2 linked regions of the Roseobacter denitrificans OCh 114 genome follow. The protein of the gene in region 1 binds, or shares a complex with, the protein of each later gene. Links are inferred from orthologs where the notes say so. Each region holds a gene or a part of one and is shown on either strand. Other genes may lie near its edges.

Region 1 (5,806 bases):
CCGTCGCCATGCTCTGGCACCTTGCCCAGGGCCGGCACGCGCAAAGGGACAAGGCCGGGCATTGTCAGGTGGTCCTGTGGTTTCGCCGCATAAAAGACCCCACCGCAGAGCAAATCGAAAGCTCCCTTTGGTGCCAGCCGACAGGCGCGCCATTAACCGCAAAACAACAAGTATCTTGGAGCAACAGCCGCAAAGAGGTAAACAGAGTGTTAACAAAAGGCCACCCGAGTAACCACTGGTGCCGCAGCGCAAGAGTATTGCCAGCTTTGGCACCATGGGTGCGCTGGCTTCAGTTTGAAACGTAACGTCCAAAGGTGAGTAAACATGCAGAAACGTCCAATGTTCATTCCGGCAATTGCCACCAGCCTCGCCATCTTTTGCGCCGATCTGGCCCTTGCGGCGGAGCCCATGGATGGTCAGGCGTTTGATGCATATACCCGCGGCAAAACGCTGTTTTATGGCCAGAACGGTGAGAAATATGGGGCGGAGGTCTATCTCGATGACCGTCGTGTCAAGTGGTCGTTTCTGGATGGGCAGTGCAAGGAAGGGTTCTGGTACGAAGAGGCAGGGCAGATTTGCTTTGTCTACGAAGATAACCCGACGCCGCAATGCTGGGCCTTTACCAAGGAGAATGGCCGCCTTTCCGCCCGGTTCGAGAACCTGCCCGGTGCGACCGAATTATACGAAGCTGAAGACGTGAACGAAGAGATGATCTGCCTCGGCCCCGACGTCGGTGTCTGATGCCCTGACGCGTCTGACGAAATGCCTGAAACATCAAACATCACGTAACGCGTTGAAATCTTTGATTAGAGGCAGCGTTACGTGATACAGGGCTTCACATGACGCTTTAGAACAGCGACCCCTGTTCCGGTGGTTTGCCCGCTGATTTCCTCGACGCGGGTTTGCCGCCCAGCGTCACGCGGCCATCTGCGAACTGGATTTCCAGACTGCTGGCCGTTTTCGCGGTCTTGCTGTCTGTCACCACGGCCCCATCCGCACGCACAACGGCAAAACCGCGCGCCAGCGTGGCCTTGTAGCTGAGGGTTTCATTCAGCCGTCCCAACGCGTCGAGTTTGCGGCGGGCCGCATCAAGGTTCTGCTCGCCCACTTTGCCCAGACGGTGCACCACGTCATCAAAATGCTGTTTCTTGCGTCGATACTCCTGCTCAAGGACTGCCGGGCGATATCGCCGCACCCGTGTTTCCAGTTGCTCTTTGCGCGTCGCCAGAGCGCGCAACAAAGCCGGTTGCAGACGGCGCACCTTTTCCTTTAGTTGCCGGTCCTCTGCCTGCACAGCGCGCGTCAGCATCGCAGGTCGCAGTGACCCGCTGACATCCGCCAGACGTATCTTGCGCCTCTGCACCCCGGACATCAGCGCCGGGGCCAGCCGTGCGCCGCGCGTGTCGACCAGTTGACGCGGGCTTTCCAGCAGACTGTCCGGGCGCGGCAAGGCACGGGCCATGTCGCGCAGGCGCTGGTCCCGGCGGGTCAACCCCTGGCTGAGCGCCTGACGCATGCGCGCATCCTGCTGCTCGACCCATGCGATCAGCTCATGGCGTACCGGCACCGCCAATTCAGCGGCCGCCGTGGGTGTAGGCGCACGTTTGTCAGACACATAATCGATCAGCGTGGTGTCGGTTTCATGGCCCACTGCGGAAATCAGCGGAATATCTGACGCTGCCGCTGCCCGCGCGACGCTCTCCTCGTTAAATCCCCACAGGTCCTCGACCGAGCCACCGCCGCGCGCCACGATGATCAGGTCCGGGCGCGGCAAGGCGCCGCCCGGTGCCAGCGCGTTGAAGCCCGCGATGGCTGCCGCAACCTCGGGCGCGCATCTCTCACCCTGAACCGCCACGGGCCAGATCAGCACCTTGCGCGGGAAGCGGTCGCGCAGGCGGTGCAGAATATCGCGGATCACTGCCCCGGTCGGCGACGTCACAACCCCGATGATTTCCGGCAGATAGGGCAACGGACGTTTGCGCGATGCCTCAAACAGCCCCTCGGCCTGCAACTGCTTCTTGCGTTTTTCCAGCAGCGCCATCAGCGCGCCCTTGCCCGCGACAGCTACCTCATCCACATTCATGTTGTACTTGGACTGTGCGCCATAGGCGGTGATGCGCCCTGTCACGACCACCTCAAGCCCCTCTTCGGGGATCACGCTCAGCCGGGCGACCTGCCCTTTCCATGTAGTGCAGGCAAGCTGGTTCCGATCATCCTTGATGTCGTAATACATATGGCCCGATCGCGCCCTGATCACGCGGCTGACCTCGCCGCGCACCCGCACGCGGCCGAACTCTCCCTCCAGCGTGCGTTTCACAGCGCCCGAGATTTCACTGACCGTGAATTCAGGCGTATTCTGACCCGGTGTGGGATCGTCAAGCAAGTCCATAGCGCCTCGGGTGTTGTCACAGGTTCCCCGCCAGCTTAGAACGCCCTGAACCTAAGGCCAAGCAGATCGGGAGCCCTTCATGAACATTCTTATTCTCGGCAGCGGGGGGCGCGAACACGCTCTGGCCTGGGCGGTCAAACAGAACCCCAAATGTGATCGCCTGATCATGGCCCCCGGCAATGCGGGGATTGCGGGGATCGCCGAATGCGCGTCCCTCAACATCGAGGATGGCGGGGCCGTCGCAGGTTTTGCCGATGCAAATGCCATTGATCTGGTGATCGTCGGGCCCGAAGCGCCCCTCGCCGCGGGTGTCGCGGATCGCCTGCGGGATGCGGGCATTTCGGTTTTCGGCCCCGGCCTCGAAGCAGCAAAGCTGGAGGCCTCGAAAGCCTTCACCAAAACCATCTGCGATGCAGCGGGTGCGCCGACCGCCGCTTATGCGCATTTCACCGACCGGGCTGCGGCGCGGGCCTATGTCAAGGCACAAGGCGCACCCATTGTCATCAAGGCCGACGGTCTGGCCGCGGGCAAAGGCGTGATCATCGCCCAGACGGTCGACGAGGCGCTGAACGCTCTTGATGACATGTTCGGCGGCAGTTTCGGCGCGGCGGGCGCAGAAGTCGTGATCGAAGAATTCATGGAAGGCGAAGAGGCGTCCTTCTTTGTGCTCTGCGATGGCGAAACCGTGCTGCCCATCGGCACGGCGCAGGATCACAAGCGTGTGGGTGACGGCGACACAGGCCCCAATACCGGCGGCATGGGCGCCTATTCCCCTGCCCCGGTGATGACGCCCGAGGTAACGCAGGCGGCGCTGGACCAGATCGTGCAGCCAACCATGGCCGAAATGACCCGGCGCGGGACGCCCTATCAAGGGGTGCTCTTCGTCGGCCTGATGATCAAGGACGGCGCACCCCGGCTCGTCGAATACAACGTGCGCTTTGGCGACCCGGAATGTCAGGCTCTGATGATGCGCCTTGGTGCGCAGGTATTGGACCTTATTCAGGCCACCGCCGAAGGCAGACTGGGAGAGGTTCAGGTCAATTGGGCAGATGATCATGCTTTGACGGTCGTGCTGGCCGCGCGCGGATATCCCGGCAGCTATGAAAAAGGCTCCGTCATTGGCGGGCTGGAAGGTTTCAAGGAAGACAGCAAACAGATGATCTTTCATGCCGGGACAGCCCGCAGGGACGGTCGCTACATCGCCAGCGGTGGTCGGGTTCTTGGTGTGACCGCGCGCGCCGCATCCCTGAGCGAGGCGCGCGAAAGGGCCTACGCCATGGTGGATCAGATCGACTGGCCGGACGGCTTTTGTCGCCGGGACATCGGCTGGCGCGCATTGGATTAGAGCGTCTGACGAAATACCTGAAACATCACGTTTCACATACCGCGTTGAAACCGTCGATTTCAGGCAGCGCTTGCGTGGTTCAGGTTTTTCGCATGACGCTTCAGCCTTCGCATTTCATGGCAGCTGCAAACGCATCACGGGACGTGTCCGCACCAAGAAGTCGCGTTTCAAAAAGACCGCCCACGAAACGGACCGCACGCAATTCTTGCCAATCGGCACCTGCGACGATCATCTCCGGCATGCCGTCGCACTGCCGGATGCCACCGGCGATGTCACGCTCCCCAATGCGATGGTTCGTGACCCCGGCAAGTGCCGCGATGTCGTTCAGCCGGCGGTCTTCATAGCGCCAGATGCGCAGTGTTTTTGCCAGATGGGGACGGTCAATGTAGGCGATCTCCATACGCCCGTCCCCATCAAGGTCAGACGCGCCCAAAGGGGCAAGCCAGCGGAAGCGACTTCCGATGTAGGGGGTCGCCGTGATCAGACCGGCCGCGTCATAAACAGCCAGTCGCGCGCCCTCCGACTGGTCGCTTTGCACAACGATGACTTCCGGTGACCCATCTGCGTCAAGATCGGCAAGCCGGGGTTCGGTATCTTCAAAAACCGACGTCTCCGGCAGGGTGAACCGGCGAAACGTCCCATCGGCCAGTGTCAGGACAAGTGTTTCATGCTCGATCCCATCCCCAAGGACGGCATGCGCATAGCGATCCGTCGGGCCTTCGTACTTTGCCGAGACGATGGCCTCAGAGGCCTGTGCCGCGCCCTGCAACAGGCACAACACTGGCAACGCGCGGCGGGTGAACCGGTGCAGGCAGCGCGCCAGAAGACGCCGCGCCCACGCAGGCATCAGATCTGTTTTTCCGGCATTTGCACGATCAGCCCATCCAGAGCATCCGTAACTTTCAGCTGGCAGGTCAGCCGCGAGCGCGCCGGATCAGGTTCATAGGCAAAATCAAGCATGTCTTCTTCCATATCGTCCTTGCCGGGCAGCTTTTCGACCCACGCAGGATCAACATAGACGTGGCAAGTGGAACACGCGCAGGCACCGCCACAATCGGCTTCGATACCGGGAATGTTATTGTCGCGCGCGCCTTCCATGACAGTCAGGCCGTTTGCGACCTCGACAACATGTTCCGTTCCGCCGTGTTCAATATAGGTGATTTTGGCCACGTTGATCCATTCCTTCTTGCCGTGTTCAATCCGTTCTGTGTCGGCATATAGAGCGCGGGCGCCTGTTTTACGACCCCCTTCGCAGAGGATTGTTTTTGATTTCTTTTGTTCTATATTTGTTCTCATGCAGGTTATCACGTCTCACCCCGCCTCGCCGGTCAATGCGAAACCCGCTGGGAAGTGGCCCAGCCCCCCCGCCTGCCTTGTCGCGCGGCAACTGACACAGCCACCGCAAAATGCACGGGTTGCCGTGGCCGGCATCGTCATTTTACGCCAGCGTCCCGGCACGGCAAAGGGTGTTATCTTTCTCACGCTGGAGGATGAGACCGGCGTTGTGAATGTGATTGTCTGGCGGAATATCTATGAAAAATTCCGCCGCGCGGTGATCGCGGGGCGGATGTTGCGCGTTACAGGCAGGCTTCAGCGCGCCCATTCCGTCACCCATGTTCTGGCGGAAAAGATCGAGGATTTATCGCCTTTGCTGGATGGTCTTGTGCAGGAAAACAAGGCATCTGAGTAACCCCCTCCCCGGCACAAAAAAGGGCGCTGCAAGAGCGCCCCTTTTACCACTTTTTCCGATCCGATCACTCGGCGAGGGACAGCGCCACGAACCGTGGATCACCCGCACGGCGCACCAGCAGCAGCAACGACTTGCGCCCGGCTTCCCTGGCTTCTTCAACGCGGGTTTCAAGATCCGCGATGCTTGTCACCTTTTTCTGGCCAGCTTCGGTGATCACGTCCCCGGCGCGCAGGCCTTTCTCAAAGGCTTCGGATGCTTCGTCCACCTCCATGACGGCCAGACCTTCGGTTTCCGGCGTGGCGCCAAGTTGCTCACGCAACTCATCGTTCAGCACCATCAAGGTAAGCCCCATCATCTCGGCAGAGGTTGGCGCATCATCCTC
Region 2 (3,330 bases), 1.3 Mb from region 1 along the record:
CGACGTCAAAACAGCGGCTAGGGAATCGTTCCGCAAAGAGGTTGAGCCCGGTGCCATCCGGCATCGCGGCGGTCACGGCACAGATTTTATCGTCTTTCGTTGCTTCTTCGAGCAGGCTTTGCGCAAAGACTTTGGTGTAGCTGGGCGCATTTGACGGGGCCTTGGTTTGTTGCCCGGTCAGTACATCGAATTTCGCGGTGGCGTGCCCCTTGTCTCGGGCGGTTTCGGCGGGCGCATATCCTTTGCCCTTCTTGGTCAGCGCGTGGATCATGATCGGCCCGGTTGCGCGTGCTTTGACAGTGCGCAGCAGCGGCAAAAGCTGGTCCAGATCATGCCCGTCAATCGGGCCGATATAGGAAAACCCAAGCTCTTCAAACAGGGTGCCGCCGACGGCCATCCCCTTGAGCATATCCTTGGCCCGTTTGGCCCCTTCGCGGAACGGTTCCGGCAGCAGGCTTACAGCCCCTTTGGCCGCCGCCTTGAAATCCTGAAAGGGCTCGCCTGAATAGAGACGGCTGAGATAAGATGACATCGCACCGGTGGGCGGGGCGATCGACATCTCATTGTCGTTCAGGATCACGATCATACGCTTTTTCAGATGACCCGCGTTGTTCATCGCTTCATAGGCCATGCCCGCCGACATCGACCCGTCGCCAATGACGGCAATGGCATCGCCAAGACCTTCGGGCACGACACCGCCCAGATCACGCGCAACTGCAAAGCCCAGAGCGGCGGAAATCGACGTGGAACTATGGGCGGCCCCGAACGGGTCATAGGGGGATTCGCTGCGTTTGGTGAACCCGCTCAGGCCCCCTTTCATGCGCAGGGTGCGGATGCGGTCGCGCCGTTCTGTCAGAATCTTATGCGGATAACACTGATGCCCCACGTCCCAGATGATCTTGTCGCGGGGCGTGTCGAACACAGCATGCAGCGCGACCGTCAGTTCGACCACGCCGAGGCCCGCACCCAGATGGCCACCGGTCACCGAAACCGCAGAAACGGTTTCGCTGCGCAGCTCGTCCGCCAACTGCACCAGCTGCCGGTCTGACAGGCCCTTCATATCAGCCGGACGGTGCACCAGATCCAAAAGCGGGGTTTTGGGCATGTCTGTCATAGTCGTTCCCTAATGTGTGCGCCTGACCACAAAGCGCGCCGTCTCTCTTAGTGTGTCAGCTTTGGCACCGTAAGTCGCCAGGCTGTCGCAGGCCTCGTCAATCAGGGACATGGCGCGTGCACGTGCAGCGTCCAGACCCAAAAGCGATACGAAAGTCGCCTTGCCCGCGCTGGCATCCTTGCCCACGGCCTTGCCAACCTGTGCGCTGTCGCCGGTCACATCCAAGATGTCATCCGCGATCTGAAAGGCAAGGCCAAGGGCCTGCGCATAGCGTTTGAGCGCCGCCGTATCCGCCTGCGCCAGCCGCGCACCCGCCTGTGCCGACCATCCTATCAGCGCGCCGGTCTTGCCCTGCTGAAGCCGGGTTATTTCATCCAGAGACAGTGGGGCACGCGCGGTTTCAGCGGCAATATCAAGCGCTTGCCCCAGAACCATCCCCTGTGCCCCGCTCGCGCGCGCAAGGCTGAGGGCGAGATCGGCGCGCACCTCGGCGGATGCACTGGCACCGGGGTGCGTGACCAGCTCAAAGGCCAGCGTCTGAAGCGCATCGCCGGCCAGCACAGCCGTGGCGTCGTCCCATTTCTTGTGAACGGTCGGCTGGCCGCGCCGCATGTCGTCATTATCCATGCAGGGCAGGTCGTCATGGACCAGACTATAGGCATGCAGGGCCTCAATCGCGGTGGCAGACCAGATGGCTTCGCCTGCGGCTATGTCATGCAGCCGGGCCGTTTCCAACACCAGAAAACCCCGCAGGCGTTTGCCCCCGCTGGTGGCATGCGCCATGGCCTCAACAATCGGGAGCGGTTCAAATGCGGCCAGTACCTTGTCAAAATGCGCCTGAACAGCGGCCGCTGCAGCGTCAAGCCGTTGTGTAAACATGTGTCAAAGGCCCGTGACAGGCTTTGTGCCGGTGGGTGCGCCATCTGCGTCCAGTGTAATAGCCGCGACCTTTTCCTCTGCTTCTTTCAGCTTTTCCTCGCACCGCTTTTTCAGCGCCGCACCGCGTTCATAAAGCGCGATGCTTTCATCCAAGGCCACGTCGCCCCGCTCCAACTGGCCGAGCACTTTTTCAAGCTCGCTCATGGCCTGTTCAAAACTCATCTCGGTGACGGGTGTGTCTGTCATTGCGTCGGTATCCTGCATGCGTGTCTGCGCCGACAGTAGTCATAAATTCAGGCAGGTGCCAGACCGGCAATGCGGTGAAATCGCTGCCGGTCGTCAATCGGGTGCAAGCATATACCCGGCCCCGCGCACGGTCTGCAGATAGCGCGGTTGTTTCGGGTCACTTTCGATCTTACGCCGCAACCGGGTGATTTGCACATCAACGGCGCGTTCCTGTGCCTGCCCACGGTCACGGCCCAGTTCTTCAACCAGTTTCGCGCGGCTGATTGCCTCGTTACAACTGGCCGAAAAGATCTTCATCAGGTGCATTTCGGTCGCTGTCAGCCGGACGAGGTCTTCGCCCTGCCATAACTCGCCCCGCTCCAGATCATAGCGGATGGGACCGAGCGACAGAACCTTGGGGGCGGTCGCATCCTCCAGCACTTCCGGCACGCGCCGCAATATGGCATTGATGCGCAGCAACAATTCCTTGGGTTCAAACGGTTTGGGCAGGTAGTCATCCGCGCCTGCTTCCAGCCCTTCGATCCGGTTGTCCGTATCACCTTTGGCGGTGAGCAACAGGATCGGCACCGCGTTTGTCTCGCGCAGCGCGCGGGTAAAGGCCAGACCGTCTTCGCCCGGCATCATGACATCCAGCACGATCAGATCGAAATCCAACCCCAACAGAATGCGCCTTGCATGGGCGGCATCGCGCGCGGCAGTGACCAGAAAGCCATTCCGCATCAGAAATTTCTGTAGCAGCGTGCGGATGCGTTCGTCGTCGTCAACAATCAGCAGGTGGGCGTCAAAGTCACTCATGTTCCGCTATCCTTCAGTCGGGTGTAAGCATAGCGCATTTCTCGATCCATCATGGCCTCCAGTACCCTGCGAAAGCCTGCCACCGCATCCGGCCCCGCATCACGAAATGCCATCCTCATCCGGGCCCGCTGCGCATCAGACAGTTTTTGCTCCAGGGCGCGCCCGTCCGGGGTCAGGAAAAGATGGCGTTCGCGTTTGTCATTTTTGCCGACCCTGCTTTCAACCAGACCATCCTCGATCAAGGTGCGCAAGACTCGGTTCAGCGATTGTTTCGTCACGCCAAGAATGTTGAGCAG

What was found. The genes of interacting proteins can lie anywhere in the genome.
Region 2: the proteins of xseA (region 1) and RD1_RS02550 are in contact, whole or in part, in a cryo-EM structure (PDB 8TXR), measured with the Escherichia coli proteins. The link is inferred for Roseobacter denitrificans OCh 114 from one-to-one orthologs.

The regions. Positions count from the first base shown.
Region 1 is NC_008209.1:1,836,253-1,842,058, reverse strand. Bases 119-3,061 are described here. They hold xseA (exodeoxyribonuclease VII large subunit), read right to left. Parts: upstream 2,390-3,061; coding sequence 848-2,389; downstream 119-847. Other genes in these bases: purD (phosphoribosylamine--glycine ligase), read left to right, coding at 2,469-3,061; RD1_RS08930 (hypothetical protein), read left to right, coding at 325-741. In the rest of the region: more of purD, read left to right, coding at 3,062-3,734; RD1_RS08915 (FG-GAP repeat domain-containing protein), read right to left, coding at 3,835-4,581; RD1_RS08910 (2Fe-2S iron-sulfur cluster-binding protein), read right to left, coding at 4,581-4,904; RD1_RS08905 (OB-fold nucleic acid binding domain-containing protein), read left to right, coding at 5,029-5,424; RD1_RS08900 (Do family serine endopeptidase), read right to left, coding at 5,489-5,806. UniProt on the Escherichia coli protein: Bidirectionally degrades single-stranded DNA into large acid-insoluble oligonucleotides, which are then degraded further into small acid-soluble oligonucleotides.
Region 2 is NC_008209.1:533,189-536,518, forward strand. Bases 619-3,330 are described here. They hold RD1_RS02550 (exodeoxyribonuclease VII small subunit), read right to left. Parts: upstream 2,240-3,330; coding sequence 1,997-2,239; downstream 619-1,996. Other genes in these bases: dxs (1-deoxy-D-xylulose-5-phosphate synthase), read right to left, coding at 619-1,114; RD1_RS02545 (polyprenyl synthetase family protein), read right to left, coding at 1,124-1,993; RD1_RS02555 (response regulator), read right to left, coding at 2,333-3,034; RD1_RS02560 (MarR family winged helix-turn-helix transcriptional regulator), read right to left, coding at 3,031-3,330. Also shown: more of dxs, read right to left, coding at 1-618. UniProt on the Escherichia coli protein: Bidirectionally degrades single-stranded DNA into large acid-insoluble oligonucleotides, which are then degraded further into small acid-soluble oligonucleotides.